Regions from separate parts of the Ramlibacter sp. JJN2-2R genome, predicted to be linked through region 2. Evidence: predicted binding sites of a transcription regulator. Region 2 holds the regulator's gene; each other region holds the start of a gene.
What was found. The regulator FNR, encoded in region 2, switches genes on or off when oxygen is low (the NO sensors DNR and NnrR bind a similar motif). The targets are predictions, from matches to a motif close to TTGATNNNNATCAA.
Positions count from the first base shown of each region.

Region 1: AC3ANR_RS15290 (universal stress protein) is a predicted target of FNR. The motif match lies at 6,156-6,169, and genes of this name have one in related genera.
Region 3: AC3ANR_RS05875 (cation-translocating P-type ATPase) is a predicted target of FNR. The motif match lies at 5,188-5,201, and genes of this name have one in related genera.

Region 1 covers NZ_CM173226.1:3,157,093-3,167,218, reverse strand. Annotated here, with positions in the region: gene AC3ANR_RS15325 (hybrid sensor histidine kinase/response regulator) at 1-497, shown strand, start outside; gene AC3ANR_RS15320 (DegQ family serine endoprotease) at 642-2,111, opposite strand; gene AC3ANR_RS15315 (GIY-YIG nuclease family protein) at 2,486-2,770, shown strand; gene AC3ANR_RS15310 (ATP-binding protein) at 3,243-4,529, opposite strand; gene AC3ANR_RS15305 (response regulator) at 4,526-5,185, opposite strand; gene AC3ANR_RS15300 (GNAT family N-acetyltransferase) at 5,250-5,543, opposite strand; gene AC3ANR_RS15295 (TraR/DksA family transcriptional regulator) at 5,694-6,062, opposite strand; gene AC3ANR_RS15290 (universal stress protein) at 6,227-6,667, shown strand; gene hemN (oxygen-independent coproporphyrinogen III oxidase) at 6,705-8,084, shown strand; gene AC3ANR_RS15280 (sulfite exporter TauE/SafE family protein) at 8,101-8,772, shown strand; gene AC3ANR_RS15275 (hypothetical protein) at 8,797-9,003, opposite strand; gene AC3ANR_RS15270 (hypothetical protein) at 9,081-9,332, opposite strand; gene AC3ANR_RS15265 (hypothetical protein) at 9,378-9,746, opposite strand.
Region 2 covers NZ_CM173226.1:1,419,504-1,429,629, forward strand. Annotated here, with positions in the region: gene AC3ANR_RS06975 (response regulator) at 1-493, shown strand, start outside; gene AC3ANR_RS06980 (hypothetical protein) at 513-1,253, opposite strand; gene AC3ANR_RS06985 (efflux transporter outer membrane subunit) at 1,474-2,877, shown strand; gene AC3ANR_RS06990 (efflux RND transporter periplasmic adaptor subunit) at 2,874-4,142, shown strand; gene AC3ANR_RS06995 (ABC transporter ATP-binding protein) at 4,139-4,876, shown strand; gene AC3ANR_RS07000 (ABC transporter permease) at 4,878-6,086, shown strand; gene AC3ANR_RS07005 (response regulator) at 6,242-6,619, shown strand; gene fnr (fumarate/nitrate reduction transcriptional regulator Fnr) at 6,679-7,428, shown strand; gene AC3ANR_RS07015 (hemerythrin domain-containing protein) at 7,442-8,044, shown strand; gene AC3ANR_RS07020 (DUF3606 domain-containing protein) at 8,046-8,258, opposite strand; gene AC3ANR_RS07025 (Hpt domain-containing protein) at 8,410-8,757, shown strand; gene AC3ANR_RS07030 (PP2C family protein-serine/threonine phosphatase) at 8,763-9,947, shown strand; gene AC3ANR_RS07035 (glycoside hydrolase family 16 protein) at 10,014-10,126, shown strand, end outside.
Region 3 covers NZ_CM173226.1:1,193,891-1,204,016, reverse strand. Annotated here, with positions in the region: gene gstA (glutathione transferase GstA) at 1-422, opposite strand, end outside; gene AC3ANR_RS05900 (LysR family transcriptional regulator) at 494-1,384, shown strand; gene AC3ANR_RS05895 (PACE efflux transporter) at 1,737-2,132, shown strand; gene AC3ANR_RS05890 (serine hydrolase domain-containing protein) at 2,242-3,234, shown strand; gene AC3ANR_RS05885 (SagB/ThcOx family dehydrogenase) at 3,547-4,242, opposite strand; gene AC3ANR_RS05880 (hypothetical protein) at 4,386-4,844, shown strand; gene AC3ANR_RS05875 (cation-translocating P-type ATPase) at 5,372-8,098, shown strand; gene AC3ANR_RS05870 (Type 1 glutamine amidotransferase-like domain-containing protein) at 8,186-8,875, opposite strand; gene AC3ANR_RS05865 (YdeI/OmpD-associated family protein) at 9,050-9,637, opposite strand; gene AC3ANR_RS05860 (class II aldolase/adducin family protein) at 9,644-10,126, opposite strand, start outside.

The DNA of each region.
Region 1 (10,126 bases), 1.7 Mb from region 2:
TGCACGGCGGCTCGGTGGAGGCGTTCTCCGAAGGCGTGGGCCGGGGCACCGAACTCGTCGTGCGCCTGCCCCTGCTGCAGCAGGAGGTGATGCCCACCCCGCGGCCCGAGGCGCGGCCCAGCGGGTCCGGCACCGTGCGGGTGCTGCTGGCCGACGACAACCACGATGCGGCGCAGACGCTGGCGGTGGTGCTGCAGATGCTCGGGCACGACGTGCGCGTCGCCGGCGACGGCCAGGAAGCGGTGGAACTGGCCGAGGCCTTCCATCCGCGCGTGGTGCTGCTGGACATCGGCATGCCGCGCGTGGACGGCTACGAAGCCGCGCGCCGCATCCGCGAGCTGCTGCCCGACGCCGTGCTGATCGCCACCACCGGCTGGTGCCGCAAGGAAGACCTGCGCCGCGCCGCCGATGCCGGCTTCGACCACCACCTGGTCAAGCCCGTGGACCCGGACCACGTGGCCCGCCTGCTGGCGCTGGCGGCGCGCGACGCGCTGTAGGCCGCGTGCGAGCTGGATGGCGGGTCAAGCCCGCCATGACAGGCTTCGGGCTTGGCCTGCCGCGACACGGCCCCCCACCCACTTTTGTCATGCCGGCTCGACCCGGCATCCAGCAGCGGGTGCATCCGCGGCCGCGCCTGCCGCTCACCCGAGGCGCACCGGCACGAAGATCTTGTCGTCGCCGCGCTGGATCAGCAGGGCCACCGACTTGTCGGACTTGGCCACCACCGAGCGCACCTGCTCGACGTTCCTGGCCGGCGTGCCGTTCACGGCCAGCAGCACGTCGCCGGGCTGCACGCCGGCCCGCGCCGCGGCGCCGGTGACGTCCTCCACCGCCAGGCCGGCCGCGCCGACCTGGCGCTGTTCATCCCGGTCCAGCGGCCGCAGCGCCAGGCCCAGCCGGCCCTGCGGCGCCGCCTCGTCCTTGCTGCCGGCTGCGGCGACCTTCTCGTCGCTCGACGCCAGCGATGCCGTGACGTCGAGCGCGCGGCCCTGGCGCAGCACCTTCAGCTGCACCTTGTCGCCGGGCTTGGACAGCCCGATCGCCGCTGGCAGGTCGCCCGAGGCGACCACCGGCTGGCCGTCCACCGCGCGGATCACGTCGCCGGGCTGCAGGCCCGCCTTGTCCGCCGGGCTGCCCTTCTGCACGCTGGCCACCAGCGCGCCCTCGGGCTTGTCGAGCTTGAACGCGTCGGCCATCGCCTGGTTCACCTCCTGCACCGACACGCCCAGCCGAGCGTGCTGCACCTTGCCGGTCGAGACGACCTGCTGCTGCACCCGCGTGGCCACGTCGATCGGGATCGCGAACGACACGCCCTGGTAGCCGCCCGACTGGCTGTAGATCTGCGAGTTGATGCCCACCACCTCGCCGCGCGCGTTGAATAGCGGGCCGCCCGAGTTGCCGGGATTGACCGCCACGTCGGTCTGGATGAAGGGCACGCCGCTCTCGTCGGGCAGGCTGCGGCCCTTGGCGCTCACGACGCCGGCGGTGACCGTGTTCTCGAAACCGAACGGTGAGCCGATGGCGGCCACCCACTCGCCCGAGCGCAGCGCCTTCGGGTCGCCCAGCTGCACCACGGGCAGGTTGCGCGCATCGATCTTGAGCACCGCGACGTCGGTCTTGGCGTCGCTGCCCAGCACCTTGGCGCGGAACTCGCGCCGGTCGGTCAGCTTCACGGTGACCTCGCTGGCGTCCTTGACCACATGCGCGTTGGTGAGGATCAGGCCGTCCGGGCTGACGATGAAGCCCGAGCCGAGCCCGCGCACCGGCACTTCGCGCGGGCGCCCGCCCTGGCCCTGCTGGAAGCGGCGGAAGAACTCGAACGGATCGGCCATCTCCTGCGGGTCGACCTCGAGGGCGGACGTCTTGCGCATGCCGTTGACGCTGATGTTGACCACGGCGGGGCCGAAGCGCTCGGTGATGCGCGCGAAGTCCGGCAGCGTGCTGGCCGCCGGCACCGGCGCCACGGGCGCAGGCGCGGCCGCAGCGGCGGCAACGGGCGTGGATTGGGCGTGGGCGCGGTGCAGCAGCAGCTCGTTGCCCACGGCGCCGCCGAATCCGGCGGCGGCCATCGCCAGCACGAGCGGTGCGGCCTTGGCGGTGATGCGTTGCATGGTCGGTTCCTCCGATGGAATGCGGGATGCGATGCCATGCAATGTGCGCCCGGGGGCTTAGGCGAGGCTTAAGGGGTCCGGCGCGCCGGGCGGTCTGGCGCGGGTCGATCCGCCGCTTGCTGCTGGATGCCGGGTCGAGCCCGGCATGACGGCGCTGCTGGATGCCGGGTCTAGCCCGGCATGACGGGGGTGAAGGCTTGTCATTGCGGGCTTGACCCGCAATCCAGTCCGGTCGGCCATCCTGCGAGCTGGGTTCGAGCCGGCATGACCCGGACGAAGGTCCGTGATTGCCGGACCGCCCGCAATCCAGCCCGGACGCCGGACACCCGCTCGTCGCAGGATGCCACCGTCCCAGCGGCATTGGAGGATGTCGCATGGACTGCTTCGTCTACATCATGGCCAGCCGGCGCAACGGGACGCTGTATGTCGGCGTCACGAGCGACCTGATCCGCCGCGTCCACCAGCACAGGGAGTCGCTCGTCGACGGCTTCAGCAAGCGGTATGGGACCCACCTGCTGGTCTGGTTCGAAGCCACGCCCTCGATCACCGGGGCGATCGAACGCGAGAAGCAGCTCAAGAACTGGAAGCGGGCATGGAAGCTGGCGCTGATCGAACGGCAGAACCCACAGTGGCTGGACCTGTACGAACAGTTGCTCTGACGGGCCTCGTCGCTGGATGCCGGGTCAAGCCCGGCATGACAGGGGTGGGTGGGCGGGCCGCGGGCTCGGCTCGCCGTTGCCTGTTGGGTCAAGCCCGACCCGCCATCGCACGGTGGGTCAGGCCCGCAGGCCTGTCTTGGCGGGCTTGACCCGCCATCCAGTCTCGACCGCCATCCGGGCCGCGGATGCCGATTCGGCTCAGCTGCTGGATGCCGGGTCGAGCCCGGCATGACAGGAGTGGGTGGGCGGGCCGCGGGCTCGGTTCGCCGTTGCGCGGTGGGTCAAGCCCGAACGCCTGTCATGGCGGGCTCGGCCCGCCATCGCACCTTGGGTCAAGCCACATCACCTGTCATGGCGGGCTCGACCCGCCATCCAGTCCGGACCGCGGCCCGAGCCGCTGATGCCGATCCGCCACCATTCCAGACAGCGCGCCTCGGCCCGATCCCGGCGTGACCGCCGCTCCCCGGGCGCCCTACGCCCCGAACCGCACGTCCACCCGCAGTCCCCCCAGGCGCTGCGACCGGCCGAGCGTCACCGTCGCGCCGTGCCGCGCCGCGATCGTGCGGACGATGGCCAGGCCGAGGCCGCTGCCGGGGGCGCCGGACTCGGCGGCGCGGTAGAAGCGGTCGAACACGCGCTCCCGGTCCGCCGGCGCGATGCCCGGCCCGCTGTCCTCCACGGCCAGCTGCACGGCGCCGCCGGCACGGTCGATCGAGATGTCGACGCGGCCGCCTGCGGGCGTGTACTTGACGGCGTTCTCCAGCAAGTTGCGCAGCAGGATGCGCAGCGCCTCGGCCTGGCCCTGCACCTGCGCCTCGCGCTCGGTCTCCAGCCCGACGTCGATGCCCCGCTCGCGCGCCGCGGGCAGGACTTCGGCGACGGCCTCGCGCGCGAGCTGCTGCAGTTCGACGGGGCCGGGCGCGCCGGCCGGGTCGCCCTCGGCGCGCGCCAGCACCAGCATCTGGCTCACCAGCCGGATGCTGCGCTCGATGCCCGATTCGAGCCGCTGCAGCGCCGCCTCGCGCTGGGCGTCGTCGGCGCCGCCGCGCCGCAGCGCCTGCGCCTGCAGCTTCAGCGCCGCCAGCGGCGAGCGCAGCTCGTGCGCGGCGTCGGCGACGAAGTGCCGCTGGGCGTCGAAGGCCAGCCGCACCCGCCCGAACAGCAGATTGAGCTCGCGCACGAGCGGCAATACCTCCTCCGGCAGGCCCGACTCGGGCAGCGCCGACAGGTCGTCCGCCGGCCGCGCCGCGACCTGCCGCCGCATCCGCTCGACCGGTTCCAGCGAGCGCGTGATCAGCCACCACACCGCCGCCATCAGCAGCGGCGCCAGCAGCGCCACCGGCAGCATCGCGCGCAGCGCCAGGCCGCGGGCGCGGGCCAGGCGTGCGTCGCGGTCCTGCGCGACCTGGATCGTGTGCTCGGGCGTCTGCAGCGCGTAGACGCGGTAGTGGGTGCCCTCGACCAGCACGTCCGAGAAGCCGAGCAGCGCCTGCGAGGGCAGGGCGGCGCCGGTGGAGCGGAAGATCTGCACGCCGTCGGGCCCCCAGATCTGCACCTGCAGGTCCAGCGCCTGCGGCGCGGCGCCGTGGTGCACCGAGCGGGCCAGCTCGCGCAGGTGCTCGTCGAACAGCGCGTCGGCCTCGGTGAGTGCCGATCGGTACGCGGTGCCCGCCTGCAGCACGGACACGAGCGCGATGGCCGCCAGCACCAGCCAGAGCAGCTGGCGCCGCAGCGAAGGCGGGGCGGCGGCGGGGCTCATTCGCGCGGCACCACGTAGCCCAGGCCGCGCACGGTCTGGATCAGCTCGGCGCCGAGCTTCTTGCGCAGCCCGTGGACGTAGACCTCCACGGCATTGCTGCTCACCTCGTCCTTCCAGCCGTACAGCTTTTCCTCCAGCTGCGCCCGCGAGAGCACCACGCCCGGTCGGGCGATCAGCGGTTCGAGCACCGCCCACTCGCGCGCCGACAGCCGCACCGGCTCGCCGTTGACCGTGGCCTCGCGCGTGGCAGGGTCCAGCGTCACGCCCTTGTGGCTGTAGACCGGCTCGCCGCGGCCGGCGCTGCGGCGCAGGAGGGCGCGGATGCGCGCCAGCAACTCGTGCGTGTCGTAGGGCTTGACCACGTAGTCGTCGGCGCCGGCGTCCAGGCCGGCGATGCGGTCGCCGACGGCATCGCGCGCGGTGGCGACGAGCACGGGCACGGCGGACCGGCGCGCTCGCAGGGCGCGCAGCACGTCCAGGCCGTCGCGCCGCGGCAGGCCCAGGTCCAGCAGCACGAGGTCGTAGCTGCCGGTGGCCAGCGCCGTGTCGGCCATGGCGCCGTCGCGCACCCAGTCCACGGCGTAGTGCTCGGCGCGCAGGGCGTCGAGCACGGCTTCGCCGATCATGGTGTCGTCTTCGACCAGCAGGATGCGCATCGCGCCGCCATTGTGCGGCGGGTGCGCTTAAGCCGCGCTTAAGCGTTCGCCCGGTACTGCCGGCTCAGCCGGCGACGAGGTCGGCGTACTCCGGGTGGCGCCGCAGGTACGAGGCGACGTACGAGCAGGTGGCGACCACCTTGTTGCCGCACCGGCGCGCGTCGTCGAGGGCGAACTTCGCCAGCTGCCCGGCCAGCCCGCGGCCTTCGAACTGGGGGCCGACCTCGGTGTGCACCAGGTCGAGCGTGCTGCCACGCTCGCAGTATTCGATGCGGCCGGCGGTCTGGCCGTCGACCTCGATTTCGTAGCACGCGCGCTCGGCGTTGCGGCGGATCTGCGGGGCGGTCGTGTCGCTCATCCGGCCATGGTACGGGGACGCAAGAGGCGGCGTGTAGGAACGCGGCGCGCGATGGGGCCGTACGGAGGCAGGAGCCGCCGGTGCCAGGTTCCGTGGCGGGCGGCGCCCGGTGCCGGTTCGCGGCCGGCACGACCAAGCCCGCGGGAGCGGTCAGCCGCGGCGCGCGGCCCGCTGCTCGCGCAACCCCTGGCAGGCCTGGCAGTACGCCGTCGCGGGCAGGGCGGCCAGGCGGCGCGGGTCGATCTCCTCGCCGCACTCGATGCACAGCCCGTACGTGCCGTCCTCCAGGCGGCCACGCGCGGCGTGCAGTTGGTGCAGTTCCGCCAGGGCGGCCGCGGCCTGGGCCTCGTCCACCGTCGCCTGCGTCTCGGCCACGGCCATGTCCTTGAAGTCGGCCACCGAGCGGTCGTCGCCCACGACGGCGGCTTCCAGGGTGTGCTCGCGCAGGAGCTCGTGCAGTTCGGCCTCGCGGCGCGCGAGGAGCTGCCGGATGCGGACGGGGTCGTGGGTCGGGGTCATGGCAGGTCCTTGGGATCAGCCCGGCCATTGTGGAAAGCCGCGCGCCCGGATCGCTTGATCTGGCTCAAGCTGCCGGCGCGCCGCCGCCGCCGGTTGACCCACGTCAACCCCCCGGCGGTCCCCCGGCCCCACCATTGGCGCACCGACAACGAGAGAGACGCATCATGGTGTTCAAGCACATCCTCCTGGCCACCGACGGTTCCGAGGCTTCCGAGGGCGCCGCCCGCCTGGCCGTGGCGATGGCGCGCGAGCAGGGCGCGCGGATCACGGTGCTGTACGTCGTCGATCCCTATCCGTACCTGGGCATCGGCGAGGCCAACCCCATGGGCTTCCAGGCCTACATGGGCGCCGCGCAGGAACACGCGGCCCAGGCGCACGCGCGCGTGCTGGCGCTGTGCGACCAGGGTCCCCGGGTGCAGGTGGACCTGCGGCGCGTCGAGGACGTGGCCGCCGCCGCCGGCATTGTCGACAGCGCGCGCGAGGTGGGGGCCGACCTGATCGTCGTCGGCTCGCACGGCCGCAGCGGGCTGCCGCGGATGCTCCTGGGCAGCGTGGCCGCCAAGGTGGTGGCCCAGGCCACCGTGCCCGTGCTGGTGGCGCGTTGATCTCGACCTCGTCGTTGTTGTCCTGAGCGAGGCCGAGATGACCATTCCCGTTTCCGAAGACCTGCTGCGCCGCTACGACGTGCCCGGCCCGCGGTACACCTCGTACCCGACGGCCGACCGCTTCGTCGAGGCCTTCACCGCCGCCGACTACGCCAACGCCCTGGCGCAGCGGCGCGAGGCCACGGTGCCGCAGCCGCTGTCGCTGTACGTGCACATCCCGTTCTGCGAGTCGCTGTGCTACTACTGCGCCTGCAACAAGATCATCACCAAGCACCACAACCGGGCGCAGGTGTACCTGGAGTACCTGCAGCGCGAGATCGACCTGCACGTCGCGCACCTGGGCACGCGCCCCACGGTGTCGCAGCTGCACCTGGGCGGCGGCTCGCCCACCTTCCTGTCCGACGCCGAACTGCACCACCTGATGGCGATGCTGCGCCGCGCCTTCGAGCTCGCGCCGGGCGGCGAGTACTCCATCGAGGTCGACCCGCGCACCGTGGACACCGGCCGGCTCGAGGCGCTGGCCGCCATGGGCTTCAACCGGCTGTCGTTCGGCGTGCAGGACTTCGACCCGATCGTGCAGAAGGCCGTGCACCGCGTGCAGCCCGCCGAGCAGGTGTTCGCGCTGGTGGAGGACGCGCGCCGCATCGGCTTCGAATCGGTGAACGTGGACCTGATCTACGGCCTGCCCAAGCAGACGCCGCAGTCGTTCGCGCGCACGCTGGAGCAGGTGGCGCAACTGCGGCCCGACCGCATCGCCCTGTACGGCTACGCCCACCTGCCCGAGCGCTTCAAGCCGCAGCGCCGCATCCTGAGCGCAGACCTGCCGATGGCCGGCGCCAAGGTGACGATGCTGTCGCAGGCGCTGGGTGTGTTCCTGGATGCCGGCTACACCTACATCGGCATGGACCACTTCGCGCTGCCGACCGACGCCCTGGCCGTGGCCAAGCGGCAGGGCCGCCTGCACCGCAATTTCCAGGGCTACAGCACGCAGCCCGACTGCGACCTGATCGCGCTGGGCGTCTCGGCCATCGGCCGCGTGGGCGCCACCTACAGCCAGAACGCCAAGTCGATCGAGGAGTACTGCGACCTGATCGACCAGGGCCGGCTGCCGATCGTGCGCGGGCTGGCGCTCACGCGCGACGACCTGGTGCGGCGCGCGGTGATCATGGCGCTGATGTGCCAGGGGCTGGTGCAGTTCGAGACCATCGAGGTCGCCTGGCTGCTGGACTTCCGCAGCTACTTCAAGCAGGAGCTGGAGCAGATGCAGGCGCTGGCCGACCAGGGCCTGGTGACCATCACCGACCAGGCCATCGAGGTGACGGCCGAGGGCTGGTTCTTCGTGCGCGCAGTGGCGATGGTGTTCGACCGCTACCTGCAGGCCGATCGCAACCGGGCGCGCTTCTCGCGCATCCTGTGACGGCGGGGCCCGCGTGATCACCGCCACGCTCGCCGGCACCGCGCTGCTCATGGGCATCGCCGGCGCGCCGCATTGCGCCGCGATGTGCGGCGCGGCGTGCGGCGGGCTCGCGCAGGCCGGCCGCGCGCCGGGCCGCGCGCGCTGGCTGTTCCAGGCCGGGCGGCTGGCGGGCTATTCGACGGCGGGGGCCCTCGCCGCGGGCGCGGTGCAAAGCTTCGCCTGGCTCACCACCCAGGCCGCCGCGCTGCGTCCCGTGTGGACGATGTTCCACCTGGCCGTGCTGCTGTGGGCGCTGACGCTCGTCGTGCTGGCGCGCCAGCCGGCGTGGGTGGGCGGCGCCGGCCGCAGCGCGTGGATGCGCATCCGGCCGATGGCGCAAAAGAGCGGCGGGCTGTTCACGGCCGGCGCGCTGTGGATCTTCATGCCCTGCGGGCTGCTGTGGTCGGCGCTGCTGGTGGCGTCGCTCAGTGGCGGACCAATGGAGGGCGCGATCTCGATGGCGCTGTTCGGCGCCGCCAGTTCGACCGGGCTGCTGTTCGGGCCCTGGCTCTTCGCGCGGCTGCAGGCCGCCGGCAACCGGCTGCGGCAGGACTGGGGGACGCGGGCGGCGGGCGTGCTGCTCGCCGGTGCGGCGGGGTGGGCACTGTGGATGGACCTCGGCCAGCGCATCGCGCTTTGGTGCCGGTGAGCCGCGCGGCCGGCCCCCGGCGCGTCACGGCTTCGGCGGCGGAATGGGCCCGGCGAAACTGCCGTCGCCCAGGTCGGCCAGCAGGACCCAGTCGGTGGCGCCGGCCAGGCGTGCTTCGAGCTGCGGCTCCGGCGCCTCGGCCGGCTTGATCTCGACGACCACCGGCGGCGCACCCCCGGCGGCGTGGTACCAGTAGAAACCGGGCTCGGTGATCTGTTGGGCGGCGAGCATGGCGCATTTATACGCCCGCCCCACCGTCGAGCGCCGGCCTTCGCCGATGCACGAATGGCTGGGCGATCCGCCCCCGTTCAGGGCGGCGGGGCCGGGGGTCCCACGGCAGGCATCTCGAGGAGCTTGCCGAACGCCTGCGCCTGCAGCAGCTGCAGGAAGATGGCATCCGCCGACGCGCGCAGCTCGACCGACGTCTGCGCCAGTCCGGGCGACGTGCTGTGGGCATCGCGAGCCGGGCGCGCGGCCCAGTACTCCGCCTGCGTCGCCTCGCGGTGCGCCTGCTCCCATGCCTGGAGCAACGCCAGGCTCTCGTCACTGAGTCGGTTCATCGTTGGCGTCGATGCAGTGGGTGGCGGGCTGGCAGGTCCGGCGCCTCAGGACGACCGGCTCTCGCCGGCATCGTGCCGCGGAGTCGTCGTCGTTCGACCGCTGCGCGACGGGTGCGCCGCCGGCAGGGGCGGGCGGCGCACACGCGGGGCCGGCGCGAAGGTGAGCGTGGACATTTCCAGCGATGGTTCGATCTGCTCGCGCTCCGACCGCCGGCCCATCAGCTGCCGGCCGAACAGGGACACCAGCAGGACCAGCAGGCCGGTGCCGAGGCCGGCGCCCAGCAGCAGGCCGCGCGATGCCTTCAGGGCGGCAGGGGGGTGGAAGGCCAGTGCCAGGCAGCCCACCGCGGCGAATGCGGCCACGATGGCCAGGGTGTTGGGGATGCTGGGTGGAACGACATGGCGGCGGTGCATACGACTCGACTGCGACTGCGGCATTTCAGCCTAACGCGCGGCGAAGTGAACGCAAAGGGGGGACAGACCCCGGTGTGGTTTGGAGCCGACGCACGCTGACACCTGGGCGACGCGAAAACGGCTTGGCGAGGCAACCGGCGGCGTGCAACCGCGCGTAACAGGCGGCGCACCACGCCGCTGCCCAACGGCTGGGACAGCCGCGCGGCTGAAGGTGCACGCCGCAGAGCTGCTTACACCTTCTCCCACCTGGATTCAGGGCTTTGCCAAACATGCAATCGTGGCTGAAGCTTGAAAGCGCTCGGGGTCGCCCGCCACCCCTGCCGCTCGGCTGCCAGGACACGGCGGGAAGGGAGAAACAGGCCATGCAGCGTCGCTGGTCG
Region 2 (10,126 bases):
CGTGCTGGTGCTCGATTTGTCCATGCCCGGTCGCAGCGGCATGGAGCTGATCAAGCTGGTCAAGGCCGAGAAACCCAGGCTGCGCATCCTGGTGCTGTCCATGCACCAGGAGACGCAGTACGCCGTGCGCGCCATCAAGTCGGGCGCCAGCGGCTACCTCACCAAGGAAAGCGCGCCGGCCCAGCTGGTGCAGGCGCTGCGCAAGATCGCCGGCGGCGGCGCCTACATCAGTGCCGAGGTCGCCGAGCAACTGGCGCTGGGCGCCATGCCCGGCGGCGCCGGCGCCGCGCCGCACGAGTCGCTGACCGATCGCGAGTTCGACGTCATGCGGCGCCTGGCCGCCGGCGACTCGGTCACCGACATCGCCACCGCGCTCAACCTGTCGGTCAAGACCGTGAGCACGCACAAGGCCAACCTGATGGCCAAGCTGTCGCTGCACAACCCGACCGACCTGGTGCGCTACGCCCTCAAGCACGGGCTGATCGACGAGTAGCGGGCGCCGCCGCCGCGGCTCAGAACCGCGCGCCGGCCGACAGGCGCAGCATGTCCTGCGGCGTGAAGTTGACCTTGGGGTCCCAGGCCACGCGCACGAACACCCGCGGCCAGTCGTAGGTGGCCGAGACGCCCCAGCGGCGGATGCGCTCGCCCTCGACCGTGCCGCGCTTGGCCAGCAGGTCCAGCGTCAGGCGCTCGCCGCCCGCCAGCGACTCGCGCCAGTTCAGGTGCAGGTGCCGCTGGTCCGGGTTCTGCCGGTTGTCGGCCACCAGCTGCAGCATGAGCGAGCGCGCCTCGCCCCAGCGCCGCCCCGCGGCCACCGTGATCGCGTCGTTGGGGTCGAAGTTCAGGTTGGCATAGGGCCGCAGGTTGGTGCGGCCCAGCCCGGCACCCGCGACCCACGTGGAGCCGACCTCGGCGTAGAGGCTGCCGCCCCGAAAGCCGCCCGAAGCCACCTGCACCGACGGCTGGACGCGCAGCGCGCCGGTGTCGAACTGGCGGTCCCAGCCGGCCCGCCACTGCTGGAAGCCGTTGGAGCGGTCGTCGTACCAGCCCAGCCACGCATTGCCGAGCCGCGAGGTGTGCCGCAGGTTGACGTCGTGGGCGGGGCCTGACGGCGTTCCGCCACCGGACAGGTGGTACTCGCCGAGCGTGAGCTTGAAGGGATGCTGCTCCGGGTCCTGCGCCCGCGCCGGACCGAGCGCGCCGGCAAGGATCAGCAGCAGGGCGAGGCGGGGGGCGAACGGGACGGTGGGCATGGCGGGCGATTGTGAGGCCGGCCGGGCATGACCTGCCGCAAGCCGGGAAGGCCGGGCGCGGCGCATCATGGCTTTCGCACCGGCGAGCGTGGCGCGAGGGACGGCGCCGGCGCGACGCACCATGACGCCTTCCATCCCCTCCCGGCCGACCGGCGGCTGCCGGCCCGCGCGTTGCCTGGCCATTTCACAGGCGTCCTCGCTGGCGTCGTCGCGAGCGTCCTTGCGCGCGTCTTTGCGCGCGTCGTGGCTGGCGGCGCTGCTCCCGGTCCTGCTGGCCGCCGGCTGTGGCACGACGCCCGTGGCACCGACGGCAACCGACGCACCGGCGCCGCCCGCCGCGTGGGCGCAGCCGGTGCCGGCCGGTGGCGCGCCGGCGCCGGCCTGGTGGCGCGTTTTCGGCGATCCCACGCTGGCGTCGCTGGTGGCCGATGCGATGGCGGCCAACACCGGCGTCGCGCTGGCGCAGGCCAATCTGCGCGAGGCCCGCGCCGCGCGCGAGCAGGCCGCCGCGGCGCTGCTGCCCGTGGTGGCGGGCTCCGTCAGCGCCGCTCGCAGCCGCACCGCGGCCACGGCCAGCCGCAACACCGCCAGCGTCGGCCTGGACGCCTCGTGGGAGGCCGACCTGTTCGGCGCCAACCGCAGCGGCGTGCTCGCGCAGGCCGCGCTCGAGCGCGCCGGCGCCGCGACCCTGGCCGCCACCCGCGTGTCGGTGGCCGCGGAGGTGGCGCTCGCCTACGTGGACCTGCGCGTCGCGCAGCAGCGCGCCGCGGTGGCGCTGGCGAACCTGGCCGCGCAGGAGGACACGCTGCAGATCAGCCGCTGGCGCAACCAGGCGGGGCTGGCGACGTCGATCGAGGTCGAGCAGGCCACCACGGCGGCCGAGCAGACGCGGGCGCAGGTGCCCGCGCTGGGCCGGGCCGCCGACCAGTCCGCGCATGCGCTCGCCGTGCTCACCGGCCGCGCCCCCGGCGCCTTGCTGGCGGCGCTGCGCCAGCCGGCCGCCGTGCCCGCGGGGACCGGCGAGGTGGCGATCGCCTTCCCGGCACAGCTGCTGCGGCAACGCCCCGACGTGCTGGCGGCCGAGGAGCAGTTGCGCGCCGCCGCCGAGCGGGTGGCGCAGGCCGACGCGCAGCGCAAGCCCGGCCTCGCGTTGCAGGGCAGCCTCGCCTGGACCGGCGCCACGCTGGGCGCGGTCGGCAGCACCGCGGCCGCGGCGTCGCTGCTCGCCTCGCTGGCCCAGCCGCTGTTCGATGGCGGCGCGCGCGATGCGGTGCTCGCCGGGCGCGAAGCGGCGCTCGATGCCGCGCGCGCCGCCTACCGCGCCCAGGTGCTGCAGGCGCTGCAGGACGTCGAGGACGCGCTGGCCGGACTGGCGGCCGGGCGCGAGCGCGTGGCCACGCTGCAGCGCGCCGGCGAATCGGCGGCCAATGCCCAGCTGTTGGCGCAGCATCGCTACACCGCCGGGCTGATCGACTTCCAGACCGTGCTGGAGACCCAGCGCACGCTGCTGAACGTGCAGGACGCCGTCGTCGCGGCGCGCGGCGAACTGGCCACGGCCCGGGTGCGCCTGTATAAGGCGCTCGGCGGCGGCTGGCTGCCGGGCGGTGCGGAGGCTCCGTCATGAACGACGCCACCCGCACGGCTTTGGAGGACCTGGTCGGGGCGGGCGTTCGCTCGCGCCGCCGCCGGCTGGCCGCCTGGATCGCGGCCGGAGCGGTCGTGCTGCTGGCGGGGGCTTGGTGGCTCCTGCGCACGCCCGCCGACACCGGGCCGACCTACCTCACCGAGCCCGTCGCGCGCGGCGACCTGGTGGTCAAGGTCACGGCCAACGGCACCTTGCAGCCCACCAACAAGGTCGACATCGGCAGCGAACTCTCGGGCACCGTGGCCAAGGTGCACGTCGACGTGAACGACCGCGTGGCCAAGGGCCAGGTGCTCGCCGAGCTGGACACCACCAAGCTGCGCGACCAGGTCGCCCGCTCGCGCGCCGCGCTGGGCGTCGCGCTGGCCGGCGCCCGGCAGGCCGCCGCGACGGTGGAGGAGGCGCGGGGCAACCTGCAGCGGCTGCAGGAGGTGGCGCGCCTGAGCGGCGGCAAGGTGCCGTCGCGCAGCGAACTGGCGACGGCGCAGGCGGCGCTCGCGCGGGCGCAGTCGCAGGTCGCCAGCGCGCAGGCCGGCATCGCCGACGCGCGGGCGGCCGCGAGCGTGGACGAGACCAACCTGCGCAAGGCCTCGATCCGCTCGCCGATGGACGGCATGGTGCTGTCGCGCGCCGTCGATCCGGGCAACGCCGTGGCCGCCTCGCTGCAGGCGGTGACGCTGTTCACGCTGGCCGAGGACCTCACGCGCATGAAGCTGCAGGTCAACGTGGACGAGGCCGACGTGGGCATCGTCAAGGAAGGGCAGCAGGCCACCTTCACCGTCAGCGCCTATCCGAACCGCGACTACCCGGCGACGATCCGGCGCGTGAGCTACGGCTCCACCACCAAGGACAACGTCGTGACCTACGTGGCGGAACTGCAGGTGGACAACGAGGACCTCTCGCTGCGGCCCGGCATGACGGCGACGGCCTCGATCCGCGCGGCCGAGCGCCGCAACGTGCTGCTCGTGCCCAACGCGGCGCTGCGTTTCACGCCGGCCGCGGCGGCCGCGAGTGCCGGCGGCGGCATCACCGCCAGGCTGCTGCCGCGCATCCCGCAGCAGCCCAAGCGCGCCTCGACCCGCAGCACGGCGGGCGCGCGGCAGGTCTACGTGCTGGAGGACGGCCAGCCCCGGGCCGTGCCCGTCACCGCCGGCCTGTCGGACGGCCGCCTGACGGAGGTCGCGGGCGGCGGGCTGCAGCCCGGGGCGGCCGTGGTGGTCGAGCAGCGGGCGGAGGCGGCCCGGTGACGGCGGTCGCCGGCGACACGCCCCTGATCCGCCTGCGGGGCATCAGCCGCGTCTACGGGCAGGGGCAGGCCGCGCTGTACGCGCTGCGCGACGTCGACCTGGACATCCGGCGCGGCGAGTTCGTCGCCATCATGGGCCCCAGCGGCTCGGGCAAGTCGACCTGCATGAACATGATCGGCTGCCTGGACACGCCGAGCGCGGGCGAGTACCTGTTCGACGGCATCCCGGTGCACACCATGACGCGCGACCAGCGCGCGCGCCTGCGCCGCAGCCAGCTGGGTTTCGTGTTCCAGGGCTTCAACCTGCTGCCGCGCACCTCGGCGCAGGAGAACGTGGAGCTGCCGCTGCTGTACCGCGGCGAGGATGCCGCCACCCGCCGGGCCAAGGCGCGCGAGGCGCTGGCTGCGGTGGGCCTGGCCGGCCGCGAGGCCCACACGCCGGCCGAGTTGTCGGGCGGCCAGCAGCAGCGCGTGGCCATCGCCCGCGCGCTGGTGACCGGTCCCACCGTGCTGCTGGCCGACGAGCCCACCGGCAACCTGGACAGCCAGCGCGGCGCCGAGATCATGGAGCTGCTGCGCGGGCTGAACACCGGGCGCGGCATCACCATCATCATGGTCACGCACGAGGCCGAGATGGCCGCGTACGCGCAGCGCGTGGTGCGGTTCGTCGACGGGCACATCGCCAGCGACGAGCGCACGCCCCGCAAGGCCGCCGGCGCGGCGGAGGCGGCCTGAGATGTGGTGGAACACCTTCCTGCTGTCGCTGCGCGAGATCCGGCGCAACCTGATGCGCTCGTTCCTCACGGTGCTGGGCATCGTGATCGGCGTGGCGGCCGTGATCACGATGGTGACGCTGGGCAACGGCGCCACGCTCTCGGTGTCCAACCAGATCTCCAGCCTGGGCAGCAACCTGCTGATGGTCCGCCCCGGCCAGCGGCTCGGCCCCGGCAGCGACCAGGCCGGCGCCGCGCCGTTCAAGGAGGCGGACGCCCAGGCCCTTGCCACCCAGGTGGGCGGCATCCGCGCCGTGGCCCCCTCGCAGGGCAGCGGCGTCACCGCCGTCTACGCCGGGCGCAACTGGTCCACCTCGGTCACCGGCTCCACGCTCGACTACTTCGAGACCAACAACCGCAAGGTCGCCGCGGGGCGGCTGTTCACCGAGCCGGAGGTGCGCAGCGGCGCGGCCGTGTGCCTGATCGGCGAGACGGTGCGCCGGCAGCTGTTCGGCGGCACCGACCCGCTGGGCCAGCAGCTGCGCGTCAAGCAGTTCTCCTGCCAGGTGATCGGCGTGCTGGCCGCCAAGGGGCAGGCCGGCATGGGCCAGGACCAGGACGACCTGGTGGTGCTGCCGCTGCACACGGTGCAGCGGCGCCTGACCGGCAACCAGAACGTGGGCACGCTGCTGGTATCGGTGCGCGACGGCGCCGACGCCGACCAGGTCAAGCAGGCCATCCGGCAGCTGCTGCGCGAGCGCCGCAAGCTGAGCGACGCGGACGAGGACAACTTCAACATCCTTGACACGCGCCAGATCGCCGAGACGCTGTCGGGCACGACCAAGGTGATGACCATGCTGCTGGGGGCCGTGGCCGCCGTCAGCCTGCTGGTGGGCGGCATCGGCATCATGAACATCATGCTGGTGAGCGTGACCGAGCGCACGCGCGAGATCGGCGTGCGGCTGGCCATCGGCGCGCTGGAGCGCGAGGTGCTGCTGCAGTTCCTGATCGAGGCGGTGGTGCTGTCGTCGGTGGGCGGGGTGCTCGGCATCGCGCTGGCGATCGGCGCGTCCGTGCTGCTGGCCCGGCTGATGCACGTGCCGCTGGTGTTCGATCCCTCGATCGTGCTGCTGGCCTTTGCCTTCTCGGCCGCGATCGGGGTCGTGTTCGGCTACTTCCCCGCCCGTCGCGCCGCCCGCATGGATCCCATCGAGGCCCTGCGCCACGAGTGACGGGGCCTCCCCGAGGCACGTGCGGCCTAGGAATCGTCCTAGGCCGCCTCGGCGGTCCGCCCGGCCGTTTTCCGGAGCACTCCGAGCCGCGGTTCGGAGCCCGCCGATGTCGGACGGCGGCGACGCCGGGCAAAGTCCATCCCATGCCCAGCGCCATGCATCACGTGAGAGTGTTCCTCGCCGACGACTCCGCCGCCATCCGCGAGCGGGTCGCCCAGCTGCTGTCGGTGCGCGAGATGGACATCGTCGGCCAGGCCGAGACGCCGCAGGGATCCATCGACGGCATCCTGGCCGCCCGGCCGGACGTCGTCGTCCTGGACGTGCAGCTCGAGGGCGGCACCGGCCTGCAGGTCCTGCGCGCGGTGCGCCAGGCCGAGCCCGGCATCGCCTTCGTCGTCTTCTCCAACAACTCGGCGCCCGCCTACCGCAAGCGGTACCTGGGCGAGGGCGCCGACCGTTTCCTCGACAAGAGCAGCGAGTTCGACCAGCTCGCCGCCGCCGTGGCCGACGTCTCGGCCCGTCCCGTGCACTGATTTCCCAAGGACCAACAATGAACAACACCGCGACCCTCGAAGCAGCCCGCCCCGCGCCGATGAAGTTCATCCCCGTGCGCGACACCCGCGCCCCGGCGCCGACGACGCTGACCACGCTGTGCTCGAGCTGCCACCTGAAGGACCTGTGCCTCCCGTGCGGCCTCACGGGCAACGAGGTGGAGCGGCTGGACGGCCTGATGTTCGGCCGCCGCAAGGTCAAGGCCGGACAGACGCTGTACCGCGAGGGCGAGGGGTTCCACAACATCTATGCGGTGCGCAGCGGCACGTTCAAGTCCAGCCTGACGCTGGCCGACGGCCGCGAGCAGGTCAGCGGGTTCCACATGGCCGGCGAGCTGATGGGCCTGGACGGCCTGGCGCAGGGCCGCCACGCCAGCAGCGCCACGGCGCTCGAGGACGCCGAGATCTGCTCGATCCCGTATTCGCAGCTGGCCGAGCTGTCGGTGGGCAGCACCAACCTGCAGATGGTCATGGGCCGCCTGATGAGCCGCGAGATCGTGCGCGAGCACAGCCTGATGGTCCTGCTGGGCAGCATGAACGCCGAGGAGCGCCTGGCCGCGTTCCTGATCAACATCTCGCAGCGCATGAAGGCGCGCGGCTACTCGCCCAGCGAGTTCCACCTGCGCATGACGCGCGCCGAGATCGGCAGCTACCTGGGCATGAAGCTCGAGACCGTCAGCCGCACCTTCTCGGCCTTCCAGCAGCAGCGCCTGCTGGAAGTGGACAAGCGCCACATCCGCATCCTCGACCTGCCGGGGCTGACCCGCGCGCTCGAAACGCGCGTGCACTGAAAGCGAGGCCAGGATGACCACCCACTCCGCCCTGCAGGTCCTGCGCGACGAACACGGTGCCGTGGCCGCGGTGCTGCGGTCGCTGGGCATGATGCTCGATCGGGGCCCGGGCGACGCGCCCGGCCGCTTCTTCGACGTGATGCGCGCGATGCTGTTCTACATCGACGAATTCCCCGAGCGGCTGCACCACCCGAGCGAGTCGAACCTGCTGTTCCCCAAGATCGCCCGCGCCCGGCCCGACCTGATGCCGGTGATCCAGAAGCTCGAGGCCGACCACATGCAGGGGGAAGGGCGGGTGCGCGAGCTGCAGCACCTGCTGCTCGGCTGGGAGCTGCTCGGCGAGCCGCGGCGCGCGGCCTTCGCCGCGGCGCTGGGCGCCTACGTGGAGTTCTACCTGGGCCACATGCGCGCCGAGGAGACGCTGCTGCTGCCCGCCGCGCAGGCATCGCTGGGGCCGCAGGACTGGGCCGAACTGGACGCCGAGTTCGCGGCCGGGCGCGACCCGCTCACCACCGACGTGCGCGATCCGAGCTACGACCGGCTGTTCACGCGCATCGTGCTGAGCGCGCCGGCGCCCGTGGGCGTGGGCCCCGCGCTGGAGCGCCAGGCGGCCTGATTCAGCGGCCGGACGGCCGCTCGCTGCGCGACTGGCGCCTGCTTTCCAGGTGCGCGCGCACGCTGTCGGCCCGGTCCCCGACGGCGGCGACGGCTTCCTTGACCTGCTTCTCGCTGGTGTTGAAGTGCCGGGCCCACGCGCAGACCGCGTAGTCCCAGGTCACGTCGATGCGTTCGTCCTTGCGGCCGCTCGATGTCCCGTTGCTGCCCGACATGGCTGGCTCTCCAGGTGATGGTGTGGGTGGATGGGTGGCTGGCACGGATGCTAGGCAGGCTCGGCCGCCGGGGCTGTAGGACGAGGTTGATCGCCGCTGCGATCCCCCGCCGTGCCCGGCCGGGCGCAGGCCGCGTGGTACCTTCGCCGCCATGAGCCCCGCGCCGTCCGCCGCCCCGCTCTCGTTCGAGGAACGCTACGCCGCCCTGCGCCGCGACTGGCGGGCGCAGCTGCCGGCGCGGCTGGCCGACGTGCAGGCCCGCCTGGCCGCCTGCCGCGCCGCGCCCGCCGACGGAGCGGCGCTGGAGGAACTGCATCGCGCGGTGCACACGCTGGCCGGATCGGCCGGCACGTTCGGGCTGGACGCGCTGGGCGAGCGCGCCCGCGCGATGGAGCAGGAACTGGAGCAAGCGATGGAGCGGCCCGCCCGCACCGCCTCGGACTTCGAGGGCGCCGGGCTCGCGCTGCGCGCGCTGCTCGCCGCGGCACCGCAGGACTGAAGGCGGTGGCGCAGGCGATCCGGGCCCTCCTCGTCGACGACGACCCGCTGCTGCTGGGTCTGCTGGCCGCTTTCCTCGAGTCGCGCGGCTACGAGGTGGCGCAGGCCGCCGACGGCGCCGAGGCGCTGGAGCAGCTGGCGCAGGGGGGCTTCAACCTGGTGGTCACCGACCGCCACATGCCCCGCATGGACGGCCTCGCGCTGTGCCGCGCCATCCGCGCGCGGCCCGGCGAGCACTACGTCTACTGCATCATGCTCACCGCCTCCGCCGACCACCAGGCACTGCAGGTGGCGATGGAGGCCGGGGTCGACGACTTCCTGGCCAAGCCGCTGCGGCCGGCGGAACTCGGCGCCCGGCTGCACGCCGCCGAACGGGTGCTGGCGCTGGAGGCCGGGCTGGCGGCGCGCAACGACGAGCTCAGCCGCGCCTACGGCCAGTTGAGCCGCGACCTCGAACTGGCCCGCACGCTGCAGCGCTCGCAGCTGCCGCCGGCGCAGGCGTTCGGCCGCCTGCATTGCGAGGGCTGGTTCGAGGCGTCCAGCTACGTCGGCGGCGACCTGTACGACTATTTCCCGCTCGGCGAGCGCCTGCTCGCCTTCTACCTGGCCGACGTGTCCGGCCACGGGGTGGCGGCGGCGATGGCAGGCGTGGCCGCCCAGCACCAGCTGCGCTCGGCGTCGCAGCAGGTGGCGCGGTCGATCCGGCCCGACGCGCCGCTGGGCGAGGCCGCGGTGGCGATCCTGCGGCGCTTCAACGACCATTTCCTGCGCACCAACGTGAGCGACCTGTACCTCACGCTGGCCTTCGGCCTGGTCGATCGCGTCGCCGGCATGGCCGCGCTGGTGCAGGCCGGTCATCCGCCGGCGCTGCACGCCGCGCCGGGCGCGCGCGAGTTCACCGCGTTCGGCGAAGGCAGCGTGCCGGTCGGCATCCTGCCCGACCCGGGCTGGGAGGCGTGCACCGTGCCGCTGGCGCCGGGCAGCCGGCTCGTGCTGTATTCCGACGGCGTGCCGGACTGCCGGCGCGCGGACGGGGCGGCGTTCGGCGAGCAGCGGCTGCACGAGCTGCTGGCGGCGCATCGCTCGACCGCGGCGGCGGACTCCTGCCGCGCGCTGGCCGAGGCCCTGCATGGCTGGCGGTCCGGCGCCTTCGACGACGACGTCACGCTGCTGGTGGTGGAGGCGGGTTGAGGCATGCGGGCAGGGCGATGGCTGCAGGCCGGCGCGGTGGCGATGCTGTTCGCCCACGGTGCGGCCATGGCTGACTGGCAGCTCGCGCACGACGAGCGCTTCGCCGCCGGGCGCGGTCCGGACGCGGCGTGGTGGCGGCTGGAGAGCGGCTTCGTGCGCAACCGCGAGGACCAGTACTA
Region 3 (10,126 bases), 230 kb from region 2:
AGTCGCGATTCCAGGTCGCCAATGCGGACCTTGAGCTTGTCCTTGACGGCATTGCGCGTGGAGTCCGCCGTCTCCTTGTGGAACAGCCACGGGCTGAAGCCCTTGTGCAGCTCACTGGAGACGAAAGTGAGCCACTGCAGCACCTCGAACCGGTCCCGGCTGCCGGTGGGCGGCATCAATCCGCTGCCCGGCGCCAGGTCGCCGACGTACTGCAGCAGAGCGGCCACTTCCGTGTGGCGGCTGCCGTCGTCCAGTTCCAGCATCGGCACGTAGCCGCGGGGATTGAGAGCGCGGTAGTCGGCTCCGTCGGCGGTGCGGCCGGCGACGGTGTCCACCTGCACCAAGTCCACGGGCAAGCCAGCTTCACGCAAGGCGATGTGCACGGCCAGCGAGCAGTAGCCTGGGGAGAGATAGAGCTTCATGGCAGTTCCTTTTTTCAGTGATCGGGGACCGGCACTGTAGGATTGCATCCGCGCAAGCGAAATAGGCGATCATGAAATCCACGATTGCACGAACGCAATACCACCTCACGGCCTCGGACCTCGAAGTGGTGCTGGCCCTGGTGCGCGGCGGCACGCTCGCCGAAGCGGCACAGCGCTGCGGCAGCAATGCATCGACTGTGTTCCGCGCGCTGCAGCGCCTGGAGCAGCGCCTCGGGCATCGCCTGTTCGAACGCACCCGCCAGGGCTACCACCCGACCGACACCGCCGCCGAGGTGGCTCGCCACGCCGAACGCATCGAGGCGGAGCTGGAGGCGGCGCGTGCCGCGGCCTCGGGTGGCAGCCCCCAGGCCTCGGGCAAGGTCCGGCTCACCACCACCGATTCCGTGCTGCGCGGGCTGGTGCTGCCATGCTTGCCGGCGCTGGCGCGCGAACACCCGTTGCTGCAGCTGGAGCTGCGCGCGAGCAACGAGCGCCTGAGCCTGAGCAAACGCGACGCCGACCTCGCCTTACGCGCCACGCCCAAGCCACCCGAGCACCTTGTCGGCCGTTGCCTCGGCACCATCCGCTTCGCCGTCTGCGGTCTGCGCGTCCGCGGCACAAGGTCGCCAGCCTTCGAGCAGGCGGACTGGATCGGGCCGGACGAAGCAATGCCGGAGCACCCTTCCGTGCGCTGGCGGCGCAGGCACCTGCCGAAGGTCGCGCCGCGCCACCTCGTCGAGGGCATCGTCGGCGTCGTGGATGCGATCAAGGCCGGCCTGGGGGTGGGCATCGTGCCGCTGTTCATGCTGGACGTGGAGCCGCAACTCAAGGTGCTCTCAGACCCGCTGGAGGGCTGCGAATCCTCGCTCTGGCTGCTGGCGCATCCTGAATCGCGCCACCTGCGGCGCATCGCCGCCGTCTACCAGCACCTGGGTGAGGCGATCCGCCTGCCCGAGGGCTGAACGCAGCAGGCCCCCTGGACGAGATCGGGACGATGTTCGCGCCCGACGGGCGCGCCGCCATCGACCGCCGGATGCTTTCGAGGAAAGCGGACGACATCGACCGCTCGATCTCCATGAGCAAGGGCCTGCGCCGTGCTCCTGGCCGCAAGCGGACGTCTGCCCAAAGCTGCGCATCACGCCGCTGCTAGCGGCGCGGCCTCTACAATCACGCAAGCGCTCCGCACACGACGAGCGGACGCGAGGAGGAACGGCCTCCCCCGCCGTGGGAAAGAAGGTCCGGGACGGCCCGGCGCACGCTCCTCCCCTCATGTCATCGACAAGCCGCCGTGTCCTCCAAGCCATCCTGTACGAGGTGATCGCCATCATCGTCGTGGGGCCCGCGCTGAGCCTTGCCTTCTCCAAGTCGCAAACATCCACCTTCGGCCTGGCTGTCGTCCTGTCCACGATCGCGCTCACGTGGAACTACGTCTTCAACTGGATCTTCGAGCGCTGGGAGTCGCGCCAGGCCGTCCGCGGCCGCTCCTTCGCGAGGCGGCTGGCGCACGGCTTGGGGTTCGAGGGGGGCCTCACGGTGATCCTGACGCCGGTCATGTCGATCTGGCTGGAGATTTCATGGAAGGCGGCGTTCGCCGCCAATCTCGGGCTGCTCGTGTTCTTCTTCGTCTACGCCATTGCCTTCACGTGGGCGTTCGACCGCGTCTTTGGTCTGCCCGCATCGGCTGCAGACGCTTCCGATGCTGATCGCTAGGTAGGAACTCGCAGACGCGGGAACGCATGTCCGCTGCGCGTCGAAAGCAGTCGTGCATCCCTCGGGAGTGCAGTTGACCCGCCCCGGGCGATATGGCGAAATCCGCGCGATGCTCGAGAAACTCCCGCAACTTGTGGCAGCTACTTCCGCCGTGGGCGCCAGCGTCGCCTTCGTGCAAGGCGATTGCATCGAAGTGGCGGTCGCGGGGACGCGGGACGCCGTGACAGGCCTGCCCGTCACCTCCGACACTGTGTTCGACGTGGCGTCCTTGACGAAGCCGCTCGTTGCTTTCGCCGCGCTGCAACTCGCGGACGAGGGTGTCCTGGACCTTCACCAGCCGCTCGCCGAATTCACGCGCTTGCTGGTGCCCGACGATCCGAGAGCGGCCAGGATCACCGCCTACCATCTCCTCTCGCATACGTGCGGCCTGCAGAACGTCCGCGGCAAGGAGCCGCTGCGCATGTTCTTTGAGCCCGGGGCGTGGTTCAGTTATTCGAGCGTAGGCTTCATGTACCTGCAACTCGCCGTCGAAGCGAAGACTGGTGAACCGCTCGAAGACACGATTCGGCGCCTCGTGTTCGGCCCGCTCGGCATGGCATCGTCCAGCCTTGAATGGCGGGATGCATTCACCGGGAACGAGGCAGCCCCGCATGACGCAGGCGTCCGCCTGGCGCCTCATCGGCCCGCAGCAGCCAACGCCTCGTACTCGCTCAAGACAACTGCCTCGGACTACGCCGCGTTTGCGCGCGCGGTGCTCCGCGGTGACCGTCTGCGCCGCACTACGTGGCAACAGTGGTTTGCGCCAGCCGTCATGGTCCCCTCGAGGGAGATCGAGCGCTTGCATGCGCCGCCCGAGATGACGGAACCAGACATCGGCTGGGCACTAGGCTGGGGCGTGGAGCCCGCCGCCGATACATTCTTTCAGTGGGGCAAGATGGCAGGAATGAGGTCGTTCGTCATGGGGAACCGCCCGCGTGGCACGGCGTTGGTCGTCCTGACGAACAGCAACACCGGACTGCGTCTCGCGACCGAACTCGTCGCAGGCATGCTGCCCGGCTCGCATCCAGCGATGCGCTGGCTGCGCGAAGGTGTCACCGAATAGCGGGCTTGGGAGCGCATTTCCGCTTCCGGCCAGAAGTGGACATTTCGCAAGTGAACTGCATCGGCCGGGACGGACGTCCCAGGCTCCATCGACCGCGCGAAGGGTAGGAGCGTCGGCGATCACGAGCCGAAGGCTATCTGGTCGCCAGCCAGGAGCACAGCGCCGAGATCCGGGGCGATATCGCCAACTACACCGACATCGTGCCGGTGGTGCAGTTGAGCGAGGTCGTCGTCGAGCAGTCGGATCGTTGAACGCACCGGACGGGTCTGACGACACCCGGGCGCCTGGTATTGGCCGGGAGCGCGACGGGCGCTATCGGCGCCCAACCGCCATGAGCACCACCGGATCGGTCCCGGCCGGCAGTCGCAGCACGCGGGCGACCGCTGCCTCGTCGAGTGCACCGATCACGACCGAGCCCAGGCCGAGCGCCACCGCGGCCAAGGCCAGGTTCTGGGCAGCGGCGCCGGCCTCGAATGCCACATAGCGCCCGCTGCGCGGGCCGTATTTGGCGGCCGTGCGGGCGGCGACAGCGGTGATCGCCACGACCAGTGGCGCTTCGGCCACCGCGCGCTGCCCCGCCGTGGCCTCGACCAGCGGCCCCCGCTCAGCGCCAAGCTGCACGGGTTCCAGCGCGTGCGCCGCCGGGATGTAGTGGTGCGCGCCCGCTGCCAAGCCGTCCATTGGCGACGTCTGGATGTAGAGCTCCAGCGGGTAGAGCGCCCCTGCCGAGGGTGCGGTCCTGAGCCCGGTTCGTCCACTCAGGCCCTGTGCCGCCCACAGCAGGCTCGAGATCTGCGCCAGTGAGGGCGCGCCGGGCGCGTAGCTGCGCACAGAGCGTCGCCGCGCGAGCGCATCCTGCACCGGCAAAGCGGGCATGGACGGCGGCGGCAAGCGCGTCCAGGCCCGCGGGAGCGCTGGCTGCGGCGTGAGCAAGCCGGCCAAACCGGCGGCGGCGGTGCCGACTGCGGCGCGCCGGCCGGGGGAGTAACTCGACCGGATCCCGGCCATGGCTGTGCCCTCCTGTGGCGCAGCATGGGCCCGCGCAGGCAGGCGCGCTTGCGCGAGATCAATGCGGAGGGCGGCCGCATGAATATCTGTGTGTTGTCTGCCCCATAGCTCGCCTATAGTGGCCATTCCGAAGCGGGATCGAAATGCACCAGTTCACGCGCATCTTCGCGGTCGGCTATGTCGCCATCGTCGTGTTGTTCGCGCTCTGCGCGCTTTCGCTGATCGCGTTTGGCGCGGTGGAACTCTGGAACGCCGTGCATCCGGGCACGTCGCTGCCCCTGACGAAGCGCTTCGATGCCATCCTCGAGTGCGTCGCGATGCTGACCATCGCCATGGCTAGCCTGGAGCTTGCCGACACCATCCTGGAGGAAGAATTCGGCCGCGAGACACGATTGAGCCATGGCGCCAGGATGGGCCGGGTGCTCTCGCGTTTCCTGCTGGTCGTCGTCATCTCGCTCGCCATCGAGTCGCTGGTGGCAACTTTCAAGTTCGTGCACGACGACCCGGCGCACCTGCTCGGAACCGCATCCATCGCCCTGGCCGCCGCGGCACTGCTCGGCGCATGGGCGCTGTTCGGAAGGTTCAGGCCATCCTCGCAGTAGCACATCGGCGCCGCGCGCAAGTCTGCCTTTTCAGCGCACGGAAGACGACACTGGCTCGAGCCTGCTGACCAGGCACGACTGGTGATCGCGGGGGGTGCGGGTCGGCGTGTGCCGCCCCCGCGTCACGTGCAGCACGACGGCCCCCATGGATGTAGTGCATCTCGTTCATGAGGCGCGACGCTCTGCAAGCGCTCCGCGCTTCCATCAAGAAGACCAAGAAGGGCCGTGAACCGTGCCGCTGCAGCAAAACTGCCTGCCGCAACCGGCGGGCGTGCTCGCCGAGCGGTGAGCCGTCGCCCCTTCTTTCGCCGAGCGGTGAGCCGTCGCCCCTTCTTCTTTCAGCTTGAGGCCAGTCAAAGCGGCGGCAGTCGTTGCTGGTCACAATCGACCGGCTCGGCGAGCATCCTTCTCAGCAGCAACAAGGAGGCGTTCATGGCCAGCATGAAGAGCCATCGGCGTCGGCGCCGCGATCCCGGGGTGCCGATGAGCCTTGCGACGGATCGACGGGCGAACCGACGCGTCGCCCCATGACCGCGCCCAGTCTCGACACGGGCACGCCGATGGCCTCCGCGCGGGCCTGGCATCGGCTCGATGCCTCCCTGGCCGCGGCGGGCCAAGCCATGGATCCAGCGGCAGGGTTGCCGGATGACGAGGCCGCCGCGCGGCTGGCGCGCCATGGCGAGAACCGGCTGGCCGACAAGCAGCCCCGGTCGAAGTGGGCGTTGTTTGTCGACCAGTTCCGCAGCCTGCTGATCCTGGTGCTGCTCGGCGCGGCTGCGCTCGCGGGCGCTATCGGAGACGTGAAGGACGTGGTGGTCCTCCTGGTCGTGGTCCTGTTCAATGCCTTGCTCGGTTTCTGGCAGGAGCATCGGGCGGAGGCCACGCTGGCGGCGCTGAAGAAGATGCTCTCGCCGGTCGCACGCGTTCGCCGCGGCGGAGTCGTCCAGCAAGTGCCGGCTGCGCAAGTGGTGCCGGGCGACCTGGTGCTGCTGGAAGCGGGAGACCGCGTGCCGGCGGACGGGCGGCTGCTCGCCAGCCATAACGTCGAGATCGACGAGGCCGCATTGACGGGTGAGTCCCACTCGGTGGCCAAGGATGCCGATCGCAGCGTGCCGGCGGAGGCGCCGCTCGCCGAGCGCGTGAACATGGCCTACATGAACACGGTTGTGACCCGCGGCCGCGCCGAGCTGCTGGTTACCGCGACCGGCATGGCAACGGAGATGGGCCGGATCTCCAGGATGCTGGTCCAAGCCGAAGCCGGCCCGACGCCATTGCAGGTTCAGCTCGACGTGCTCGGGCGCCGGTTGGCGCTGATCGCTGGGCTGGTCATCCTCCTGATACTCGCCCTCGGCTGGGCGCGCGACGAGCCGCTGGTGCAGGTCGTGCTGACCTCGGTTGCGCTGGCGGTCGCCGCGATCCCCGAAGGGCTCCCCGCCGTCGTGACCGTCACGCTGGCAATCGGTATGCACCGCATGGCCCAGCATCGCGCCATCGTCAAGAAGCTGGCCGCCGTGGAAACGCTGGGCTGCACGACAGTCATCTGCTCGGACAAGACCGGCACGCTGACGATGAACCAGATGACCGCGCGTGTGGTGGCCTGCCACGGGGGACGCTTCGCGGTGACCGGCGAGGGCTATGGAGCCTCTGGAGCGATCGCAGAGGTCAGCCCGGGGTCGCTGCCCGTGCTCGAGCGCCTGCTGCACGCCGCCGTGATGGCCAACGACAGCCGCATCCATGAGGGCCGTCTGGTTGGCGACCCGACCGAAGGCGCACTGCTGGCCCTGGCGGCGAAGGGCGGCGTTTCCGCCGATCGGGTGGCGCAGGAGCACCCCCGCATCGCCGAGATCCCGTTCGATTCGGCCCACAAGTTCCAGGCCACCTTCCACCGTGACGGCGAACATGTGCGCGTGTGCGTCAAGGGGGCCCCCGATGTGCTGCTCGCGCGCGCCACGCGCCATCTGGCCGACAACGGCGATCTGCCGATTGACGCCGCTGCCCGGTCTCACTGGGCGGCAGAAAACGACGATCTGGCGCGCCAGGCGATGCGCGTGATCGCCGTGGGCGGCAAGGACATCCCCGCGCGAGACTTCGATGCCGCGGGTGACCTGATGGCGCACATGGAAGGCCTGACGCTGTATGGCCTGGTCGGGATCATCGATCCGCCGCGGCCGGAGGCGCGCGCGGCCATTGCGCTGTGCCGCCGCGCCGGCATCGCGGTGAAGATGATCACTGGCGACCACCGCGCCACTGCGGCGGCGATAGCGCGCGATCTCGGGCTTGAAGGCGAGGCGATGGACGGGCGCGACCTGGATGCCTTGGCACCGGATGCACTTGCCGCGCGCATCACGCAAACGGCGGTGTTCGCGCGCGTCGCGCCCGAGCACAAGGTCAGCATCGTGAATGCGCTGAAAGACGCGGGGCAGGTCGTGGCCATGACGGGCGACGGCGTCAACGACGCGCCAGCCTTGAAGACGGCGGACATCGGGGTGGCGATGGGGATCACCGGCACCGAGGTGACCAAGGAAGCGGCGATGATGGTCCTGACGGATGACAACTTCGCCACCATCGTGCGCGCCGTCGAGGAGGGCCGCGCCATCTACGACAACATGGTGAAGTTCGTGCGCTTCCAGCTGTCGACCAACATGGGCGCGATCCAGGCGGTGCTCGGCGCGAGCCTGCTCGGCTGGACGACGCCGTTCACCGCGATCCAGATCCTCTGGATCAACATCATCATGGACGGGCCGCCTGCCATGAGCCTGGGCGTTGAGCCGGCCCGGGCCGGGCTCATGGATGAGCCGCCCCGCCGCACGGACGCGCAGATCCTGGCACTGCCACGTCTCTTGCGGCTGTTCGTGTACGGCCTCACGATGGCGGTCGGCACGCTGGCACTGTTCCACCATGCACGAGACGAAGGCGAGGCCTATGCACTGACTCTGGCGTTCACCGGATTCGTGCTGTTCCAGTTCTTCAACATCTTCAACGCGCGCGCCGAACACGGCTCCGCCTTCAACCGCCACTTGCTGCGCAACGGCGCGCTGTGGCTGTCGCTCGGCGCCGTGGCAGCGCTGCAGGTCGTGGTCGTGCACTGGACGCCGGCACAGGCCGTGTTCGACACAGTCGACCTGACGCTGGCCGACTGGGGACTGGCCGTGCTGGTCGCGTCCAGCGTGCTGTTGCTCGACGAAGTCTGCAAGGCCTCCGTACGGCTGCTGCGCAACTTCCAGACGCCCGCCTCGGGGCACTCCGCGGCCTGAGCGGGCATCGTGCGGTCCGGTGCCTGGGCCGTATGCGCCTGTTGGCAATCTGCAGACGACGCTCCTGAACATGAGTGCATGTGGGCATCAGCCCAGCACTGGTCGCTGCGCAAAGAACTGCCAGTGCCCCTCGGAGATCACTTCCACGACGCCATCGACCACCTTGATGGCGGTCTCATCGTCGATCGCATAGGCAGGACCTTCGATGCCGCCCGCCCACCTCTGCGCGTTGGCAAGGGTATTGCACGCCAGGTCAGGGTGATCCAGGTGCGGGAAGATCGCGAAATCGACGATCCCCAACGTACGGTCATCCCCGGTGATGGACGGCTGGATCGAAACGAAGTCGTCACCGACGCGGGGGGTCATCACCATGCTCCCAGCGCTCAGGCCGACCCAGACCGTGTCGTCCAGTGCCGGCAGCAGGTCGGCCAGCCCTGACTGTCGCATCCAATGGGCCAGGAACACGGCGTCGCCTCCGTTGACCAGCAGGGCGTCCGCCGCGCGAACCCAAGGCTCCCATCGCGCCCGACCAATGCTCGGCAGGGCCGTCAATTCCAGCATGCCCACGGATTTCCAGCCAAGCTCGACCATCGGACATCGAGGTTCGCGTCCGCTGACGAAGCGCCAGGAGTGGCTGGGGCCCATCATGGGATGCCCATGGCCGGCGGTGGGGATGCAGAGCGCGTTGCATTCGGCGATGGGCTTGCCAAGCATGCCGACCAGCGCGTCGCGGATGCTCGAATTCCGGATGCCGGCGGAAGTCAGAAGAAGTTTCATGGCGGTTTTTCGCGTTCATCAGTGCGCGGCGAGTGCGTTCCCGTCAGTGTTTCCGTGATCGGTGGCACTCAGCCTGCAAGCCCACGACGAAGCAAGATCGTCGTTCTCGACAACGGAAGACCAGGGTTAACCCTCAAAGCGCGCCTGCACCGCAATCGGCCACGCGCCGCCCGGTTAGCCGTGGATCTTCTCGCCTCGGGCCAGCATCGCCACCAGCGTTTCGATGCGCCTGGCTCGCGTCTCGGGCCGCTTCGCCGTCTGAACACGCCAGAGGACCCCATAGCGGTTGGCGGCGTTGAGCTGGGCGAAGAAGTTGCGTGCTTCGGGCACGGCGTCGAGGGCTGCCTGCAGATCAGGGGGGACCACGGCGGTCCGGGCGCCGTCGTAAGCGGTCTCCCATCGCCCGTTGGCTTTTGCCCGGTCGATCTGCGCCATTCCACTTGGCTGCATCCGACCCGATTGGATCAACGCCTCGGCCTTTTCACGGTTGGTCTTCGACCACACACTGTTCGCGCGCCTGGGCGTGAAGCGCTGGAGCCAGTGCTGTCCGTCCAGTGCCTTCTTCTGCCCATCGATCCAGCCGTAGCAAAGGGCCACTTCCACCGCCTGCGGGTAGGTGACCGTCGGCGCCTCGGTGCCAGGCTTGGCGATCAGGAGCCAGACGCCATCGGACGATGCGTGGTTCTCCCGCAGCCAGGACTCGAACGCGCGTTGCGTCGCAAATCGACAGGGATCCGCCTGTGACGGGGCTGCCTTCAGCATCGCGTCTCAGTCCGCGTAGCCCGGCATCTCCCGATCCAGCACGCGCATCATGGCGGCGAAATAGAGCGCCTCGCGCTCCGCCTGCGAGTGGCTGTTGCGAGGGTTGGGCGCCTCCACCTTCTTCACCATGGTCTCGTCCAGCAGCGCGAGCGGCCGGCCGGTGGACATGGCCAGGACCTGCGCGCGGCAAACACGCTCCAGCTTGTACAGCCGCCGGTACGCCTGTGCCACGGTGTCGCCGACCACCAGGACACCGTGGTTCTTCATGAACATGATCTGCTTGTCGCCCAGGACGGCTGCAAGGCGTTCCCCTTCGCTCAGCGAAGCGGCCAGTCCCGTGTACCCGTCGTCGTAGGCGATGTTCCGCGTGAGGAATGCGGCCGTCTGGCTGCCGGGCAGCAGGCGGTTGTCCTCCAGCATGTTCAACGCCAGCGCCCATGTCTGGTGGGTGTGCAGGATGACGTTGGCGCCGGTGATCCTGTGCAGGGG